2 regions of the Aminivibrio pyruvatiphilus genome follow, and region 1 is predicted to be linked to the other one. Evidence: riboswitches for the same ligand, from Rfam matches in the RefSeq annotation. Region 1 holds a riboswitch; the other holds the start of a gene.
The links. A riboswitch is a leader RNA that binds a small molecule or an ion and turns the genes downstream of it on or off. The one in region 1 is predicted to bind thiamine pyrophosphate.

Region 1 (9,572 bases):
CGGGGATCCTCGTGCTCGAAAAGGCACGTGCCGTCAAACTTCGCCAGTCCGTAGGCGTCGGCCGGGAAGTGGGAGGGCACCCAGTCGAGGATCACCCCGATGCCCTTCTGGTGCAGCACGTCCACCATGTACATGAAATCCTCCGGGGTGCCGTACCGGCTCGAGGGGGCGAAGTACCCCAGGGTCTGGTATCCCCACGAGCCATAGAAGGGGTGCTCCATCACCGGGAGCAGCTCCACGTGGGTGAACCCCATGGACAGGGCGTAGTCCCCCAGCTCATGGCCGAGCTCCCGGTAGGAGAGGGACCGGAACCCCTCCACGGGATTCCTCCTCCATGAGCCGATATGGACCTCGTACACCGACATGGGGGCGCCGAGGGCGTTTTTCTCACTTCTGGAGGCCATCCACTCCCCGTCGCCCCATTCGTATTCATGGGGCCAGACGATGGAGGCCGTCTTGGGGGACACTTCCCAGAAACTGGCGAAGGGATCCCCTTTCTCGATGACTCTCCCCCGGCGTGTGCGGAGGGAGTACTTGTAGAGCGCCCCTTTTTCCACGCCCGGGATGAAGCCCTCCCAGACGCCGGAGCTGTCCTTCCGGGGAGAGAGATAGTTGGCGGTCCTGTTCCACCCGTTGAAGGTGCCTGTCACGCTCACTTCCTCGGCGTTCGGGGCCCAGACGGCGAAATATGTTCCCCGCTTCCCGCCGTGTTCCGCGACGTGGGCACCGAGCTTTTCGTACAGGCGGCAATGGTTCCCCTCCCGGAAGAGATACGAGTCCATCTCCCCGAAAAGGGAAAAATCATACTCCGTTTTTTCTGCTCCGGCCATGGTTCTCTCCTCCCCCAGGTGGTGCATCGATCTGAAAGTTATTGTACCCTATGACGGCAGAGAGAACCGTTTTTCACTGAAACACGGAAGGAGTTATTTCATGACGAAAAAGGAACTCTTCACCTCCCGGCAGGGAGCGGAGCAGGCGGCATCAGCCCTTCTGGACTGGTATGACAGGGTCCGGCGTCCCTTTCCCTGGAGGGAGACCACTGACCCGTACAAAATCTGGATTTCCGAGGTGATGCTGCAGCAGACCCAGACATCCCGGGCAGCGGACTACTACCTCCGGTGGACCGGCCTCTTCCCCACGGCGGAAGCCCTTGCCCGCGCCCCCGAGGAGGACGTCCTCAAGGCATGGGAGGGACTGGGCTATTACGGCAGGGCACGGAACCTCCGGGCAGCGGCGAAGGTGATCGCCGATACCCTGGGCAGAAAGCTTCCGGAGTCCTACGAGGAACTCCTGGCTCTTCCGGGAGTAGGCCCCTACACAGCCGGAGCGGTGGCGAGCATCGCCTTCGGCCTTCCCGTTCCGGCGGTAGACGCCAACGGGAAACGGGTCTTCTCCCGCCTTCTTGACCTCGGCTGCCCCGTGGACCGTTCCGCCGGCGAGGGAGCCGTCCGGGAGGCCTTTTCCCTCATGCTTCCCCGGGACCGCCCCGGGGACTTCAACCAGGCGGTGATGGAGCTGGGGGCTACCCTCTGCGTCCCCCGGTCGCCCAAGTGCGGTGAATGCCCCCTATCAGGCGTCTGCCGCGCCCGCGAACGGGGAACCGCCCTGCTCCGGCCCGTCTTTTCCAGGCGGGAAAAGGGGGAGACGGCGGAGGGGCGCATGCTCGTCCTTCTCAGGGATGGAAAAGTCTATCTCCGGAAGCGCCCTTCCCGGGGACTCTGGGCCGGCTTCGAAGAGTTCCCCTGGGAAGCTCCCCCGGCGGAGCCTCTCCTGCCCCATGCGCTTTCTCGGACCGAAGGGGCTGATTTCGGCCTGATCCGGTGCTCCTTCACCCGGTGGCGCATCACCCTCCGGGTGGTGATCGTTCCGGTTCCGGACGGCCTGGAAGAGAACGCTCCCGGCGGGAGATGGGCCGGAGGTGACGAACTCGCCTCCCTTCCCCTCCCCGCCGGGAGCGCCAGGGTACGGAAGATGCTCTTCCGGGCGGGGCTTATCGCCTGCCTGTCCCGAACACCGAAAGCCGGGGCAGAATGAGGTGCACCAGCACGGCGGACACAATCAGGGTGGGAAGAAGGAACGAGCCGTTGTAGACCGAGGAATAGAGCCAGACGTTGGTCCCCTCGGGGGCGAAGCTGCCGAAGAAGATCACGCCGGAGAGAACATGGCATCCGAACCGCAGCAGCCCCGAAAGGGCCATTCCGGCCAGGGGCCTGCCTGCGAAAAACCCGGCCAGGCCGAGAACGCCGAAGGCCGCCGGATAGTCCAGCACAGCCTGAAGGGGATGCACCACGTAGCCCCCCGTCATGAGCTGCATGAGACCTGAGACAGCGCCGGCGAAACATCCGGCCTTTCCTCCCCTCCGCAGGGCGAAGAGGAAGAGAGGCACCATCTCCAGGGTGATGGAGCCTCCCTGGGGCATGGTCCAGAGTCTCAGCGCAGAAAAGACAACCGAAAGGGCCACAGCGAGGGCGCCTTCCACAAGAATCCTGTTTTTATCACCGGCCATAAAAAAATCCTCCTTTGCAGATATGCATCGGAGGAATGTCCTTGAAGCGGGCACCTTCCCTTCGCCGGCATGACCCGGATCAGGTTCCAGGGGTCGGGGCGGCGATGCCCCCTCTCAGTCCTTTTCGGACTCCCCCGATGCGAATGAGCCTATTATACTCCACTCTTCCTTTCCGGTCACCGCCCCGAGAGCCGGGGAAGAAGAAACCGGATGAGACCCGTGGCCGCAAGGCGGGACGTGGTTCCCGTCGGGTCCAGGGGTGGGGCGACTTCCACCAGGTCCACGGCCCCGGCGGGCACCGTGCGGAGAGCGTCCATAAGCTGAAGGAACTGGAAGGACGTAATGCCTCCGTAGACATAGGACCCCGTCCCCGGGGCAAAAGCATGGTCCACCACGTCGATATCGATGGTGACGTACACTGAATCGCAGCCGGCGGAAGCGATGGCCGCCGCCCGGCGGACCACTTCGCCGACGCCCAGGGATTCGATATCGGCCATGGAGAACTGGACGGTCCCCGAATTCTGCAGGAAATCCCACCTGTCCCTGCTGACGAACCCTCCGCTCGCACCGATCCAGACCATGTTTGAGGGCGAGAAGCATTCAAGCTCGCTCACCCGTCTCGCCGTGGAGCCGTGGTAGAGCCTGCCCCAGGCCTCCGTGTCATCGGACAGGTCGAGGTGGGAGTCGATGTGAATATAGCCCAGTTTCGGAGCGGCTTTTTTCTTCTTCCACGCCCGCTCGAACCCCTCCACGGCCGGAAAGGTGACGTAATGGTCGCCGCCGAGCAGCACGGGAAAGGCACCCTTCAGGACTATCTCCTCCACCCCGTCCCTCACGGAAGCGGAGGTGCGCTCCACGTCGGCGGGATACACGGTGAAGTCCCCAAGGTCACGGACCGCGTCCCGGAAGGGAAACCGGACCGTCTCTCCCGTGACGGCGTTGATCATGGTCTTGTCCCCCTTGTTCAGGGCGTCCATCTGGTAGACGAAATGCAGGCTTCCCTCGCGGATGCCCCTCGGCCCGAAACGGGCCCCCTGCCGGGAGCCGCAGGTGGTGTCGAAGGGAATGCCCGCAATGGCGATATCCCCCTCCCGAAGGTCGTCCGGGGCACTTGCGGGGGCTCTCAGGAACGTGGCAATGCCGGCATAGGCCGGGTCGGTAAAGGGTTTCACTTTCTGTCAGCTCCTTTTCATTTCTTCAGCCGCCGGGACAGGCCAGGCGTAGGGAAGATCTGGTCCTTCGCTCCAACCGAACCGGCCGTACCACTCGGGATCCTTTCGCAGGAGGTTCGAGCGGTGGGACCGGTGGAAGGTTTCGTCGCCGAACCAGGGAGGCAGAAACTCCCGTCCCTTCCCGGCGAGGGCGTCCCGGTACCGCCCTTCGAGCCGTTCCTCGTCGCCGTCGCCGCCCATGATATTCAGTGCGCCCAGGATCTTGTCCCTGCAGGTGTCCCGGTAGCCCAGCCCGGTCCATCGTCGGCACACCACCACCCCGTAGAAGGCAAGGGCCGACGGATGGGCGCTCCACATGATCCGGGCCGGGTGATTCCGCCACCCCCGGAGAGCGTACTCCGGCGACAGAGCGTTCAGAAGCTGGAAGGCCTCCACCCTCTGCTTTCCGAGCCTCCGGACATCCAGCACCTCTGCGGACCGGAAAAAATCGGGGTAGGGAAGAAAGGTCTGCATGATGTCTCCTTCGGTTCACTCAAGGTCTGTCCCTGACCGGACCGATATCGTCAGAGCTCCACGCCGAGAAAAAGCCTGGCGAGGTATCCGATGAGGAAGGAGATGCCCGCCACGCCGAGGCTGATGGAAAGCATCTCGAGAAAGCTCTTCCGGAAGGGCGCATCCCGGACCACCGACATGAAAAAGGTGAAGAACAGAATGATGCCAACGCCGTTCAGCAGGGTCAGCGCCAGGGCCGCAAAGGGACTGTCAAAAACCATATAGGGGAAGACCAGCACCACCACGGTGCCCAGGTAGGCAATGCCCGTGTACACCGCCGCCTTGAGGGGCTTCCGGTCTCCCTCCTCGGACTTCTGGGAGAGGTACTCGGACGCCGACATGGAAAGGGCAGCAGCGATGCCGGTGATGCTTCCCGCCATGGCCACCACCTTGCCGCTGCCCAGGGCGAAGGTGAAGCCCGCCAGAGCTCCCGTCAGCTCCACCAGGGCGTCGTTCAGCCCGAGGATCATGGAGCTCATGTACCGGAGGCGCTCTTCGTCGATGAGGTCGGCAAGGGCTGCCTCGTGCTCCGTCTCCTCCCTGAGAATTTCGGCGGCTTCGGGAATGGCCTCCTTCACCGCGCCGTAGTTCTTCTCCGCCCGTTCCTCACCCTTTTCCATGAGCTTGATGGCGAAGGTGATGCCCATCACCATGGCAAGCAGGACGAAAAGGACCACCTTCCACCTGTCCGGAGAAAGGGAAACACCGGTGTACCGCTCCCAGACGGAAGCGTGCCGCTTTTCATCTTCGGCGATTCTCCGGAACAGGTCCCTGTTGGGGCCCTTCAGCCGCCCCGCCAGTGCCGAGTAAATGGCATGCTCCGTGATCTCCGTCCGCTGAAACTCAAGAAGGATCGACCGTGTTTCTTCGGTTACAGACTTCATCAGAATTCTCCCGGTGGACAGATTTCCGCTCCGGTAAAAAAATGGACGGGATCTATTCCTGCCCGTCGCCGCTCCGTACCGGCACGTTTTTGCTATTATACTCCACGGCATGATCTCTCCCCTTCCGCCTCGGGAGGGGATTTCGGGAAGGAGATGCCGCCGTGTCCGATCTGTCGTCCTTCTTTCGCAAAATGACGGGAGCCGTGGTCCTGGGGGTCAACCCCCCAGTCCATGATTTCACCTTTTTCGACCTGTGGGCCAAGCCCCTGGGGCTCCTCTTCCTGCTGGACCTCCTCCGCCGCCAGGGAAACACGGTCTTCCTGGCGGACTGCATCTTTGAGGGACGGACGGGAGATCTCTCCTTCGGAAGAAACGCCGTCAGGAAGACGGAGATACCCAAGCCGGCCTGCCTCGCCGGAATACCGAGGAGATATCACCGTTTCGGTCTCGGCGAAGAAGATTTCCGCGTCCTCCTTGAAAGCTGCCCTGCCCCCGACTACATTCTCGTGACCTCCATGATGACCTACTGGTACGGCGGAGTCTTCAGCTGCATCCAGACCCTCCGGGAGGTGTTCCCCGGCATCCCGGTGATCCTCGGCGGGGTGTATGCCCGGCTCTGCCCGGACCACGCAAAACTCTCGGGAGCCGACATGATCCAGACGGAACCTCTGGACCTCGATTTTTCCCTGCCGGCCACCGACCTGTACCTGGGACTGCGGTACGGCGTCCTGGCCACGACCTTCGGCTGCCCCTTCCGGTGCGAATACTGCGCCTCCCGCCTCCTCGAGCCGTCCTGCAGGAGAAGGGATCCCGCTCTCGTGCTGGAAGACGCGGCACGGCAGCTCTCGAGCGGTGAAGTCAGAGATCTTGCCTTCTACGACGACGCCCTCCTGACAGGAAAGGAACGGCATCTGTACCCCCTTCTCGAAACGTTGAACGAACGGTACCCCGGCCTCGGACTCCACACCCCCAACGGCCTCCACGTCCGGGAGATCGACGGCGAATGCGCTTCGGTGCTCAAGAAAAGCGGATTCCAGACCCTGCGGCTCAGTTTTGAAAGCTCTGACCCGGGCATGCAGCACAGAGGATCGGACAAGACATCAGACGAAGAATACCTGTCCGCCCTGGCTTCCCTCAGGAAAGCCGGCTTTTCGGACCGGCAGATGGAGACCTACATCCTCGCCGGAGTGCCGGGCCAGTCGGTTGAATCGGTGGAGCGTTCCATCCGCTTCGTCCTGGAACACGGCGGCAATCCGAGAATTGCGGAGTTTTCCCCCGTTCCGGGAACCCCGTCCTTTGAAGAGGCTGCCGCGACGCTCCCCGCACTCAGGGACGAACCCCTGCTCTCAAACAAGACGGCCTATTCCGCCTATCTTGCCGGCGCCATGTCCCCCCGGGAGCTCCAGGCCCTCAAGGACATGGCGAAGGCGGGAACGGCACGCTAGGAAACCCCGCAGGAAAAGCATCAATTAACAGAACGAATTGTATATTTTGCTTGACATCAGCAATAAACTGGAATACTATAAGAGATGAGAGTATCTGAAAGGAGGGTAAAACAAGTGAAGGACATTCCCGAACAGTTTACGAAACAAATACGGAGTTTCAACAGATTTTATACCGGGATCATAGGAGCAGTCAACCAGTCGGTGCTCAACAGTCCCTTCTCCCTCGCCGAGGCACGGGTTCTCTATGAGATCAAGCACAACAACTCCCCCACCGCAAGCGAGATCAACGTCCAGCTTGGACTGGACCCGGGCTACCTCAGCAGGATAATCCGGCGGTTCGAGCATGACGAACTCCTCGAAAAAGAACGGTCCCCCCTGGACGGCAGGGCCTACATCCTCCGACTCACCCCCCGTGGCGAACACGTCCTCAAAGCCCTCGAAAAAGCGGCGGAACAAAAGACTTCAGACCTTCTGGCCCCATTGCCGAAAGTGGATGTGGACACCCTCCTCCGGTCCATGGAGAACATCCGGAACATTCTGACCAGCGAGCCCAGGGAAGTGATCATCAGGCCGGCGAAGCCCGGAGATCTGGGGATAATGGCCTCCCAGCACATGGACTTCTACATGAAGGAGTACGGCCTCGACAGTACCTTCGAGTACTATCTCTTCGAGGGTATGGCCCGCTTCCTCAAAAACAGGGAGGCCGGAAAGGGCGGAGCCTGGGTTGCCGATCACAACGGCACCGTGGTCGGATCCATCGCCATCGACCACGAGGACGACGGGACGGCCAAGCTCCGGTGGCTCCTGGTCCATCCGGAATTCCGGGGCATGGGACTCGGCAGACGCCTCATGGACGAAGTCATGGAGTTCTGCAGGCTGAACCTCTACCGACGCATCTACCTCTGGACCTTTTCGGAACTCAGGGAAGCCCGTCACCTCTACGAACTGTACGGCTTCTCCCCCACGGAGGAAGTGAAGCATGAAATCTGGGGGAGAGAAATCACAGAAGAACGCTGGGACTACCTGCTCTTCGACCCGGAGGAAGAGGAAGCCTAGGCTTGCAAAGGGGCGGCTCTTTCACCCCGCTTATCAGGAACGGAAACCCCTTTCCTTCAACGAAAGGAGGATGAGAAGGGCACCATGGGCATCCGCTTTCGAAAAACCATCACCATCGCCCCCGGAGTCAGGATCAACCTGAGCAAGAGCGGCGTCAGCGCCACGGTGGGCCCGAGGGGAGCCACCCTGGGAATCGGCAGGGGGGGCGTCCACGCGAATGTGGGCATTCCCGGATCGGGCATCTTCTACCGCAAGAAGCTTCCCATTCCCTGGCCCGGCGGGGCAAAGAAGTCCGGCTCCGCCGCGGGAGCTCCTTCTTCCGGCGCGGGCGGGGCTCCGGAGGGCAGGAACGCCGCGGACGAGCTGAACAGCGCCGTCCAGGAGATCATCGACATCCATCTCCGGACCCTTCCGCCCACGGCGCCCCTTGCCTACACCCCTTCGGAATACGGCGAACCGGCACCGGAACTGCCTCCGTCCCCTTTCCCTCTCTGGCTGCGGGGAGCGGTGCTGGCGGCGGCACTCGCCCTCACCTACTTCACATGGGGCCTCTCCTTCATCCCCTGGGCTCTCTGGGAAGGCTACATCTACTACGCGAGGAAGAAAAACCACGGTCTGCTCCTCGCCGAATGGGAGGAACGGAAAAAAGCCTTTGAGCGGGAGGAAGACAAACGGGCCGTCCGCTTCGAAGAAGCGCTGAAGCTCGCCGGAGAGAAGCCCGAAGCCGCCCTCGAAGCGGTGATATCCTCCATCGAGTGGCCCCGGGAAACCCACGTCTCCTACCAGGTGGACGGCACCATAGCCTTTCTCGACGTGGACCTTCCCGAGATCGAGGACATGCCCCCTGTGGTCTACGGGTTCTCGAAACGCTCAGGCCTCACGGAGTCGCCGAAAAGCGAAACCCAGGTCCGGAAGGACTATGCCCGACACGTCCACGGCGTGGCCTTCCTGCTTCTGGGAGAAGTCTTCAGGGCGGTTCCCATGGTCACAGAAATCGTTCTCTCGGGGTATACCCAGAAAGTACAGTCCTCCACGGGAAGGGAAGAGGACCAGTATCTTTTCAGCCTGCGGGTGCACAGGGACCAGTGGAACGACATCAACTTCTTCGCCCTGGCGGATATTGATCCCGTGGAAGCCATCGGCGGCTTTGAAATCCGCCGGAACATGACGAAAACGGGCATTTTTAAAACGATCGAGCCCTTTTCATGAAATACTACGACATCACCCGGGAACTCCTTTCGTCGCCGGTCTACCCCGGAGACCGGGAACCGGAGCTGGAAAAAGTCTTCGACATGCGGAAGGGAGCGGACTTCAACCTCTGCTCCCTTTCCTGCAGTCTTCATGCCGGCACCCACTGCGACGCCTTCCTTCACTTCTGCCGGGACGGGCAGGACATCGCCTCCATGCCCCTCGATCATTTTATCGGGCCATGCCTTCTTCTTTCCGTGCCCGGACACAGCCTCGTCACCGAAGACGACCTCAGGGACCGCATCCCCGAAGGGACCAGGCGGCTGCTGCTGAAATCCGGCGGCACATCCTTCCTCGCCCCGTCGGGGGCAGCCTTTCTGCTCCGCCGGGGAATCCTGACCCTCGGGACGGACGCCTCTTCCGTCGCCCCTCCCGAGGACGAGGCAGGCATTCATATCCCCCTCCTCTCGGGAGGCGTGGCCCTCATCGAATCCCTGTGGCTGGATGAAGTTCCCGACGGGGAATATTTCCTTTCGGCGGCCCCAATCAAGATCAGGGGAGCGGAAGGCGCGCCCTGCCGGGCCGTGCTGTTCAGCCCGGATGCGGATACGCCGGAAACCTCATGAAAGCGACGGGAAGAAGAATGTTTTTCACAAGTGTAAGGCACTGGGCTGAAAACCACCCCTTTATCTTTGCCCCCGGCATCGTCGGAGCAGCGACCCTGCTTTTTCTTCCGGGGCGGGAACTCCTGGGAAAGGGACACTGGGCC
Region 2 (9,572 bases), on a different contig from region 1:
ACTGGATGCCAAGGGCAGACTGCCAGAATGAGAGAGCTTCGTCGATGGATTTGACGGCAATTCCAATATGGTCTACTACTGTAGGCTTCATTCGTTTTTCCCCTTTCGATAATTTTCATTTGATGAAACAAAAGCACGCGGGCAATATCTTAACAGAAAAGCGAAAGGAAGGACTTTCAAAAAGCATAGAATACTGTATACACCAATCCGCACCCTCTCCATCTACTCCGTCCGGGTTTTGTACCATCTTTATCCGCCTGCGGAAAAATGATATAGTACTATGGAATGGGAGGGAGGAGGACGTAGTGAACCTGGTAACCTGTAAGCTGTGCGGAAGGCTTTTCAGCGCCACCCGCGGAAAAATATGCGTAACATGCCTCGATGAAATCGACGACCTTTACCCGAAAGTCCGGGAGTTTCTCAGGGATCATTCAAAAGAGAAGTACAACGTGGAACAGATTGCCAACGGCATGGATCTGGACATCCGGTATGTCCAGGCCCTTGTCGAACTCGGGTACCTCGACAGAGGAGTCGGCGCGGACCCCGAGGCGGAAGAGGAAAAAAGGCGGAAAGAAGCCCTGGCAAGACAGCTTCAGGCATCACTGGAAAACTCGGCCTCCACGAAATTGCCGGAAACTATGGGGAAAATGTACGGACAGCAGCGCTACGGAACGGGAAAGAAAAAATGAAAAAGGGGGAAGGCCCCGCACCCTTCCCCCTTTTTCTGTTCAGATTATCTGCTGGCCCGGCCTGTAGATGAGCACGGAGCAGTGGGCGTATCTCGCCACGTTCGCCGCCGTGCTTCCGACGACGAGACGCTCGATGGTGCTCTGGCCTCTGTAGCCTATGACGATGAGGTTAAAGTCGTTCTCCCTGGCATAGCTCATAATGACATCCGAAGGGTTTCCTTCCTTGACCACCATCTTGTACTCCACGTTTTCCAGCTCGGGAAGGTCCTCTTTCGTCTTTCTGAAATAGTAATCAAGCTTCTTCCGTGCAATTTCCGCCACTTCCGCGTCAATCTCGGGAGGCAGCCAGGGTTCGTACCCCCGCCAGAGGGTCGGGTGAGGCAGTACGTGGATGAACGCCGCCTCGGCCTTGAGACGGAGCGCCATGGAACATCCGTAGGCGAACACCTCCTCGGACATCTTGCTCATATCGACCGCCACAAGAATTTTTCCGGACATGGGTCTCCCTCCTCACATTCTCTTTTTCAGAGCTTGAAACACAATGTTCCTACTGTAAAATTATACGATATTTCCGGGCAGTTGTTCAATTTTTTTCTGAGAAACCTGTCGAAGTATGCTATAAATGTCTCCATATCCGGTTGTTCCTGGGGGAGGAAATTGCGTGGATTCCTGGCTGGTCGTTCTGTTCTTCACTCTTCTCGGCGCATCCCTGGGCTCTTTTCTGAACGTTGTCGCCGGGCGCAGTGTCGCGGGCACATCCTGGTGGGGCGGAAGCCGGTCCAAATGCCCCCGGTGCGGCGCCGTCCTGTGCTGGAGGGATCTCGTTCCCGTCCTGTCCTGGGTGCTTCTCCGCGGCCGCTGCCGCTATTGCGGCGGCAGAATCGCCTTCCGGTACGCGGGGGCGGAAATCTGCGGTGCCGCCATGGGAGGCCTGCTTGCCTGGCGCTGGGGTCTTTCCGTTTCCCTGCTTCTTTCCCTGGCGGCGGCGTTCGGCCTGTTTCTCAACGCCCTTACCGACCTGGAGGAAGGCTATGTTTTCGATATTTTTCCCCTGGTCATGGGAATCTGCGGTGTTGTCCTCAGGCTTCTGCCCGGGGGAGGCTCCCTTCTCGACGGCTTTCTCGGGGCAGCGGCAGGCTTTGCCGTTATCGCTCTCATCATTCTTCTTTCCAGAGGAGGCATGGGCTGGGGCGATGCCACTCTGACGGCGGGAACGGGGGTACTTCTGGGATGGAAATTCACCCTGCTGACACTGTACCTCGGCTTCATGGCAGGCGGAGTGTTCTCCCTCGCCCTTCTTGCCGCAGGGAAACTGGGAAGAAAAGACGCCGTGCCGCTGGTTCCCTTCCTGGCCCTGGGAGGGGTGCTCACCCTTCTGTTCGGGCCGTGGATCCTTTCCCTCGCAAATATCGATCCAGGGCTGCCCTGGAGATAAGAAGCATCTCCTCGAGGGGTTCCCGGGAGGGAACCCCGTTTTTTTTCCGGAAGGAATGATCCGCCCCCGAAATGATTCGGAACTCCTTTCTGGTTTCCGGGAGGGGAAGCCTGTCGAAAATCCGCCGGGAGGACTCTTCGCTGAAACTTTCGTCCCCGCTTCCGTAAAAAAAGAGGGCAAATTCGGGAGACGCCTCCGATGCGGCCCGGAGGAGCTCCGTTTTGCCGCCGAGACTGTCAAGGATAGGCAGGGAGAGCCTGCCGGAGGCCTCCGGACGTATTTCGTCGCCGCTGCCGGAAATGATGAGGCCGGCCGCCTTTCCTTCCCGGGGAGGAGTCAGCCCGGTTCCGGCGATATAACCTGCCGTTTTGTTCCCTGTGATGAGGACCGAAATCAGCCCCCCCAGGGAAAACCCCCAGAGGACTGGTGATGGAACAGAAAATGTTCGGCAGAGGCATTCGAAAGCGGAGCACGCGTCGAAGACTTCCATAGAGAAGGTTTTTCCCCGGAAAGAGGCTGTGGCCCAGGAAGTCCTGTCGTCGCCGAAGGTTTCCCTGTCCCTTCTCAGCCGGGAGCTTTCGGCGATGCAGGCGGAAATTCCATGGGACGCGAGTTCCCTGGCCAGGAAACCGTACTTGTTCCCCTCCATGGGGGAAGCCCAGCCGTGAACCCCGTGCAGAAGCAGAACCACCGGTGTGTCCGGATCAGTTCCCGCCCGGAAGAAATGCAGGAGAACCTCCCTGTCGCCGAAACTTCCAGGGGCTTTTGCCGTGACATAATCCATCTTTCCGGCCTCCTTCGTCGTTTATGGATAAATTATCCCCGTTTCCGCCGCCGTTTTCAACTTGCCCCCCCATTTTGAGCAATGCCGGGGAAATTGACAAATCCCCCCGAAGAGAGTATCGTACCCGTGACAGCAACTGGGGGAGTCGGCGTGAACCGGCTGAGAGGGGGCTTTTAGGCTCCGACCCCTGGAACCTGATCCGGGTCATGCCGGCGAAGGGAAGTGCGTGTGTTGCAAAAAAAGCAAATGCATGAATACTTCCGCTCCCGGCATTCCCAGCCGGGAGTTTTTTTATGCTTGAAATCAGATCCTTTTCCAAGAGTTTCGACGGCCGCCCCGTGTTTTCGGATTTCTCCCTTTCCGCGGAAAGGGGAAGCTTCACCGTGCTCCTGGGGCCTTCAGGCTGCGGAAAGAGCACCTTCTTCGACCTCCTCATGGGAGTCCTTCCCAGGGACGGCGGCTGCCTTGCCATTGACGGACGGGAGATACCCGACCTGAGAGGCGCGGCGGCCTACATGACCCAGAAAGATCTTCTTCTCCCCTGGAAGACCCTGGCGGAAAACGCCCTTCTGCCCGTGACCGTGAAGCGCACGCCCACGGAAGAGGATCGCCGCAGGACGGAGGATCTCTTTTCCCTGCTGGGCCTCTCCGGCCGGGAGGATTTTTTTCCCGGCCAGGTTTCCGGAGGAATGGCCCAGCGGTGCGCCCTGGCACGGACAATTCTGTTCGACGCCCCGGTCGCCCTCCTGGACGAACCCCTTTCAGCCCTCGACGCCATTACCAGGCGGACCCTCCGGGGACTGCTTCTGCTTTTGCAGTCCCGCTTCGGCAGGACGATCCTCATGGTGACCCACGATGTGGAAGAGGCCCTTTTGCTCGCCGACAGCATCCTGCTGCTCTCCCCCCCTCCGATGAGAATACTGGAGGTTCTGCGGCCGGAGGGAACAAAGGAATCGAGAGAAGATTCCCCCTCTTTCTCCGGAATGAAGCGGAGCATACTGGACCTCCTCCGGGAGGGTTCACGATGAGACAGGCGGCTCTTCCCCTGTTTTTTTTCATCGCTTTCCTGGCTGCCTGGGAAAGCTTCTGCCGCCTGTTCGCCCTTCCGCCCTTTCTTCTGCCCGCGCCTTCACGGGTGGCGCTCGTTCTCGTGACAGAGGCCCCGCTCCTCCTCCGGCACGGGCTGACCACAACCCTGGAAATTCTTCTCGGGATCCTTCTCTCACTGGCGGCGGGCGTGCCCCTCTCCATCGCCATGTTCTTCTCTCCCGCTCTCGAAAAGGCCCTTTCTCCTCTGCTGATCGCCTCCCAGGCGATCCCGGTCTTCGCTGCCGCTCCTCTTCTGGTGGTCTGGTTCGGTTACGGCATGGGAAGCAAGGTGGCCATGGCTGCGGTGATCATCTTTTTTCCGGTCACGGTGACCCTGCTCCAGGGATTCAAGAGCTGCGACCCGGAACTGAAAACCCTTTTTTCCGTCATGGGAGCCGGCTTCCTGACAACCCTGCGCCATCTCTACTGGCCCTGGGCTCTCCCTTATTTCTTCGCCGGCCTTCGGGTCGCCGTCTCGGTGGCGGCCATCGGGGCGGTCATCGGTGAATGGGTGGGAAGCCTGGACGGGCTCGGATTTCTTATGATGCAGGCGAATGCCCGGCTCAGGGTTGATCTCGTCTTTGCTTCCATCGTCGTCCTCTCGGCCGTCAGCCTTTCGCTGTGGGGAGCCGTCTGCTTCCTCGAGAAAAAAACCGTCCGGTGGACGGAAAAGAAACGGTGACGGGGCCCAGCACCGTTACAATCCCTATCTTTGGAGGAAATGTCATGAAACGAAACCGCTCCGTCCTGATGCTCCTTGTCCTGCTGCTCCTCGGATCCCCCGCCGGGGGAGAAGAAAAGCTCAGCCTGATGCTCGACTGGTTTCCCAACGTGGACCATGTTCCCCTCTTCGTCGCCCGCCAGGGAGGCATCTTCCTGAAGCACGGGCTTTCGGTGGAGATTCAGAGTCCCTCCGACAGCGCCGATCCCCTGAAGCTCGCCGCCGCAGGTCATGTGGACATCGCTCTTTCGTACCAGCCCCAGGCGATCATCGCGGCCTCAGGGGGAATACCGCTGAAGGCCGTGGGGCGCCTTGTGGGAAGTCCTCTCTCCACTCTTCTCTTTCTTGACGGGAAGGGAATCTCCTCACCTGCCGACCTCGAGGGAAAGACCATAGGCTATACCGTTCCCGGCATGATGGACCACCTTCTCGATGCCTTCGCTGCCGTCAACGAAATCAGGAGTTTCACGCCCGTAAACGTGGGATTCGTCATTCTTCAGTCCCTGGCGGCAGGCAGGGTCGATGCCGTTATGGGGCCCTTCAAGAACTACGAGCCTGTGGCCATGGAGATGGAAGGGTACACTGCTTCTTTCTTCGAGCTTGAAAAATTCGGCATCCCATCCTATGACGAACTGGTGTTCGTGGCCGGGACAATGATCTGGAACAGGAAAGGGGAAACGATACGGCGGTTCCTCGATGCAGTGGAGGAAGCTCTCGCTTTCACTAAAGCCCATCCGGAGGAGGCCCTGGCCCTCTATTTCGAGGCTGTTCCGGAAGCTCCAAGGGAGATGGAAAGGAAGGCTTTTGAAAAAACAAGGCCCTGGTTCGGACCGGACACCAGGCTCGACGCCGTCCGCTGGAAAACCTTCGCTGAGTTTGCCCTTCAGTGGGGAATGATTGAAAAGGAAGTGAACGTTCATGAAATCGTGGCTGAAAGGTAACGGAAAAGCACGGATCCGAAAGCTGACCTTCACCGGGCTGCTTGTTGCTTCGGGACTGCTTCTTTCAGGGGTTTCTTTCCCCATGGGACCCACCCGGTGCTACCCCTTCCAGCACACGGTGAACGTCCTCGCAGGGGCCGCGCTGGGCCCGTGGTGGGCCGCAGGAGCCGCCTTCGTTACCAGCCTCGTTCGGAACATGACGGGAACCGGCACCCTCTTCGCCTTCCCGGGGAGCATCCCCGGCGCCATAGCGGCCGGCCTGGCCTTCAGGTATTTCGGGAAACCATGGGCAGCCCTGGCCGAACCTCTCGGGACAGGATTTGCCGGGGCGGCGATTTCCGCCTGGATCCTCGGCCCGGCCGTCGGGAAGGCCGCAGGCATGTCTGTGCTGATGGGGGCCTTTCTTGCCAGCAGCGTTCCCGGTGCGCTCCTGGGCATGGGACTGGTCCACGCCCTGGGGAGGACATCTCTCTCCCCGTTTTTCGCAGGAGAGAAATAAACCGGCGGGAACTACTCTTCACCGGGAGAATAAACTCCTTTATAATTCTGGTACTACGGACCGTGAAGAGGAGATTTTCCAGGTGACTGCTGCTCAGCAAATCATACCGTTGAATATTCTGAAGTGCTTTCTTTCCATCAGGAGATCAAAGACGGAAAAAATTACGGCTTTTTTCTACGAAATTCTTTCCCCGGCCGGGGTGTGTACCTCGGGCATAGGTTTTGCCGGCACGGGAGAGGAAGACGAGACCGCCGTCTCCGTGGAATCGGAAATCCGCCCCTTCATCGCCCATACGGAAAAACTGTCGGGCCGCCGGGACGAAACGGGAAAAAAGCTCCCGGCGACCCTTCGTTCATCTCTCGAAGGAATTCTCGGGGAAGTGCTCACTCCCGAGGCGGTGAGAGAGGGCCTTGACAAGGGCGAGGGGGGGAACCGGACCCTGGAGGAGCGGATCAGGGAGGAGATGGCAGCCCGACTCGGCTACAGGGCAACGGCGTACATCAAAACGGAAAGGAAAAATTCCTCCGAAATTGCGGATCTGCTGGGACCGGGGTTCCTCGCCGGAGACACGGCCGCGGCAGAGCAGGATGAAACCGGAGGAGGCATCAGCTTCCTTATCCCCTGCACTCCAAGTATCGATCCCGTAAAAGGCGTACCAGTGGCAGCGCTGGAAAAGGGGGATTGTATTGTCGTCATTCTCCCTTCCGAGGAGTCGCCCCTCCGGGAAAGACTGCGCACCGCCGAACCCGGCTTCGACGGCGCGGTGAGAGCTGAAGTGCTTTCCGTCCACAGGGACCGCCAAGGTAATTTCACCGTACTCACCCGCCTTTCCGACGAGTTCAACGGAGTGGTGACCCTCGAGGGAAATACCAGGCTCCGCAGGGCCCGGCCGGAATCTCCCTCCGGAGAAACGGCGCCGGTTTCCCCCGAACCGAAAGCGGAAAGCGACGGGGAGAACGGACCTCCCATTCCACCATCTGTGCTTCTTCTGCTCGCGGGCAGCGGGGCTGTTCTGCTTACCCTCCTGCTCATGTTCAGGGTTTTCCGCTGAACACCTTCTCCGCCAGCCGCCGGGCTGCTCCGGCAATATCCGGCCTTCCCACGACGGATGACACTACGGCTATTCCATCCACTCCGGCAGAGAGGACTTCGGCTGCGTTTTCCTCGCTGATCCCGCCGATGGCCACCGAGGGAAGGGAAAGGGCTTCACGGATCGCCCTGACGCCTCCTACGCCGATCACGGAAGCGACTGTTTTCGTACCCGTGGGAAAGGCGGCGCCGATTCCCACATAATCCGCCCCCTGTTCCTCGGCCAGCCGCCCCTCTTCCGTGGAGTGAGCCGTCGCCCCGACGAGAAACCCTGCAGGCACGATCCTCCTGACGACCGACACCGGAAGATCTTCCTGCCCAAGGTGCACGCCGTGGGCTCCTGCGGCAAGGGCAATGTCGAACCGGTCGTTCACCACGAAGGCCGCTCCCCTGCTTCTGCAGAGGGCGGAAAGCCTGCAGGCGGTTTCGTACAGTTCCCGGCCGCTCATTTTCTTGTCCCTGAGCTGGATCATGGTGGCTCCGCCGTCAAGGGCAAGCTCCGCCTGCTCTTCGATGGAACGGGGAGCCCCGATCCTGCTGTCGGGGATCACATACAGCTTCAAAGCCTCTCTGAGATTCATGCTCCGCTTCCTCCTTCCGGCGGCGCGCACAGGCGCCGCCCCTGGGACATCAGATCTTCCGGCGAAAGGGATGCAAGCTCGTCCAGCAGCGCCGCCCGGAATGAGCCCGGTCCCATCGCCCTTTCTTCAGCCCGTTCCGCGGCAAGCCGGAGCATGACAATGGCGGCTGAAGCTGCCGCGGGAGCAGGCCCCCGGGAGATGAGCACACCCATGAGGGATCCGAGAAGGCAGCCCCCTCCCGAGATTTTCGCCATGAGAGGACTCCCCCCGGGAAAAAACAGGGCCGACGTTTCGTCGGCAAGGACATCCACCGGGCCCGTGGCGCAGATGAGGGCCCCGGTCCGCCCGGCGAGTGCCCGCATGGCCGGTACGGGAGGGGCGGATTCGCTTCCGGAATCCACACCCCTCACCTCCCCGGGCTCGCCTGCGAGAAGCCGTATTTCTCCGTAGTTCCCCTTTATTACGGAGGGGCTGACGGCTGAAAGCAGCATGTCGACTGCCGCCGTCCTGAAGGTTGTCGCTCCGTAGCCTACGGAGTCGAAGACGATATTTTTCCCCGCCTTCATAGCCCGCTTCATTGCCAGAAGGGCGCTCCCGTCGGGAGTTCCCGTGTTGATCACGAGGGAGTCCGCTGAAGCCGCCAGCTCCGCCGCCTCCCGGGGACATCTGGACATCACGGGGGAGCCTCCGGCGGCAAGGGTCCCGTCCGCCTGGAAGGATGCCGACACGAAGCTGGTGATGGTATAGACCAGAGGGCGCAGCCGACGCACTCGAGCCAGGACCTCTGCCCACGATCGGGGGGAAAGGGCTGCGAGTCCTATTTCTCCGTCCACGGAGGGGTCACCGCATGACCGAGAGGCCCCCACCCAGTACCGGGACGAAAGCCTGATTTCAGGGCAAGGCGGAGATACTGCCTTCCCCGCCGGACCGCTTCCTCGAGGGAGGAACCCGAAGCCAGCTCCGCCGCTATGGCTGCGCTCAGGGTGCATCCCGTTCCGTGGGTATTCTCCGTATGGATGCGGGAGTCGGTGAACCTCTCCAGCCGCCCCCTGCAATAGAATACGTCCGTGACGGAGTCGGCCTGCATCCTGTGGCCTCCCTTCACCAGAACCGCGCCGGGGCCTTTCCGGCCGATGGCTTCCGCCGCCTTCTCCATGTCCTCCACCGATTCTATTGTCATGCCGGAAAGACGTTCCGCCTCGGGGATATTGGGCGTCACCAGGAGCGCCAGGGGAAGAAGCTCCGTCCGCAGAACCTCCACCGCCTCGTCGGCTATGAGGGATGCCCCGCTCTGGGCGATCATCACCGGGTCTACCACGAGATTGCCGACTTTCCACCGCCGTATGCCTTCCGCCACTTCCAGAATTGTTTCCGGAAGGGCCAGCATCCCCGTCTTGGCCGCCCCGACGGGGAAATCGGACCAAAGGGCGTCCATCTGTGCCCGGATCATCTCCCGCGGGACATTCCAGACCGCGCTGACCTCCCGGCTGTTCTGGGCCGTCAGGGCCGTGATGACCGTCATGCCGAACACCCGAAGGGCGGCGCAGGTTTTCAGGTCCGCCTGTATTCCCGCTCCTCCGCCGGAATCGCTCCCGGCGATGGAGACTGTGATTCCCCTGTAGATTTCCATGATTCCACCTCCAAATAAGACAGGAGCCCCTTCAGTCCGCGGGGCTCCTGTCATTTTTCCGTCCTCCCTGAAGCTCGTTCCGGTGACGGCACTCCCTACGCCGGCATTACCCGG

Region 2: it holds a riboswitch for thiamine pyrophosphate, as region 1 does, so the genes downstream of both, C8D99_RS13320 (ABC transporter ATP-binding protein) here and thiT (energy-coupled thiamine transporter ThiT) in region 1, are expected to answer to the same signal.

What each region holds. Positions count from the first base shown of each region.
Region 1 is NZ_SORI01000009.1:4,220-13,791, reverse strand. It holds gene glgB (1,4-alpha-glucan branching protein GlgB) at 1-830, opposite strand, end outside; gene C8D99_RS08055 (A/G-specific adenine glycosylase) at 931-2,034, shown strand; gene thiT (energy-coupled thiamine transporter ThiT) at 1,991-2,506, opposite strand; TPP riboswitch at 2,545-2,652, opposite strand; gene C8D99_RS08045 (agmatinase family protein) at 2,683-3,678, opposite strand; gene C8D99_RS08040 (MSMEG_6728 family protein) at 3,685-4,191, opposite strand; gene C8D99_RS08035 (VIT1/CCC1 transporter family protein) at 4,242-5,114, opposite strand; gene C8D99_RS08030 (B12-binding domain-containing radical SAM protein) at 5,276-6,559, shown strand; gene C8D99_RS08025 (bifunctional helix-turn-helix transcriptional regulator/GNAT family N-acetyltransferase) at 6,674-7,615, shown strand; gene C8D99_RS08020 (DUF4236 domain-containing protein) at 7,700-8,824, shown strand; gene C8D99_RS08015 (cyclase family protein) at 8,821-9,429, shown strand; gene C8D99_RS08010 (DUF4118 domain-containing protein) at 9,447-9,572, shown strand, end outside.
Region 2 is NZ_SORI01000025.1:416-9,987, forward strand. It holds gene mce (methylmalonyl-CoA epimerase) at 1-91, opposite strand, end outside; gene C8D99_RS13300 (hypothetical protein) at 306-689, shown strand; gene C8D99_RS13305 (universal stress protein) at 729-1,187, opposite strand; gene C8D99_RS13310 (prepilin peptidase) at 1,351-2,124, shown strand; gene C8D99_RS13315 (alpha/beta hydrolase) at 2,057-2,908, opposite strand; TPP riboswitch at 3,037-3,146, shown strand; gene C8D99_RS13320 (ABC transporter ATP-binding protein) at 3,202-3,936, shown strand; gene C8D99_RS13325 (ABC transporter permease) at 3,933-4,679, shown strand; gene C8D99_RS13330 (ABC transporter substrate-binding protein) at 4,724-5,659, shown strand; gene thiW (energy coupling factor transporter S component ThiW) at 5,637-6,158, shown strand; gene C8D99_RS13340 (hypothetical protein) at 6,268-7,209, shown strand; gene thiE (thiamine phosphate synthase) at 7,193-7,828, opposite strand; gene thiM (hydroxyethylthiazole kinase) at 7,825-8,694, opposite strand; gene thiD (bifunctional hydroxymethylpyrimidine kinase/phosphomethylpyrimidine kinase) at 8,646-9,458, opposite strand.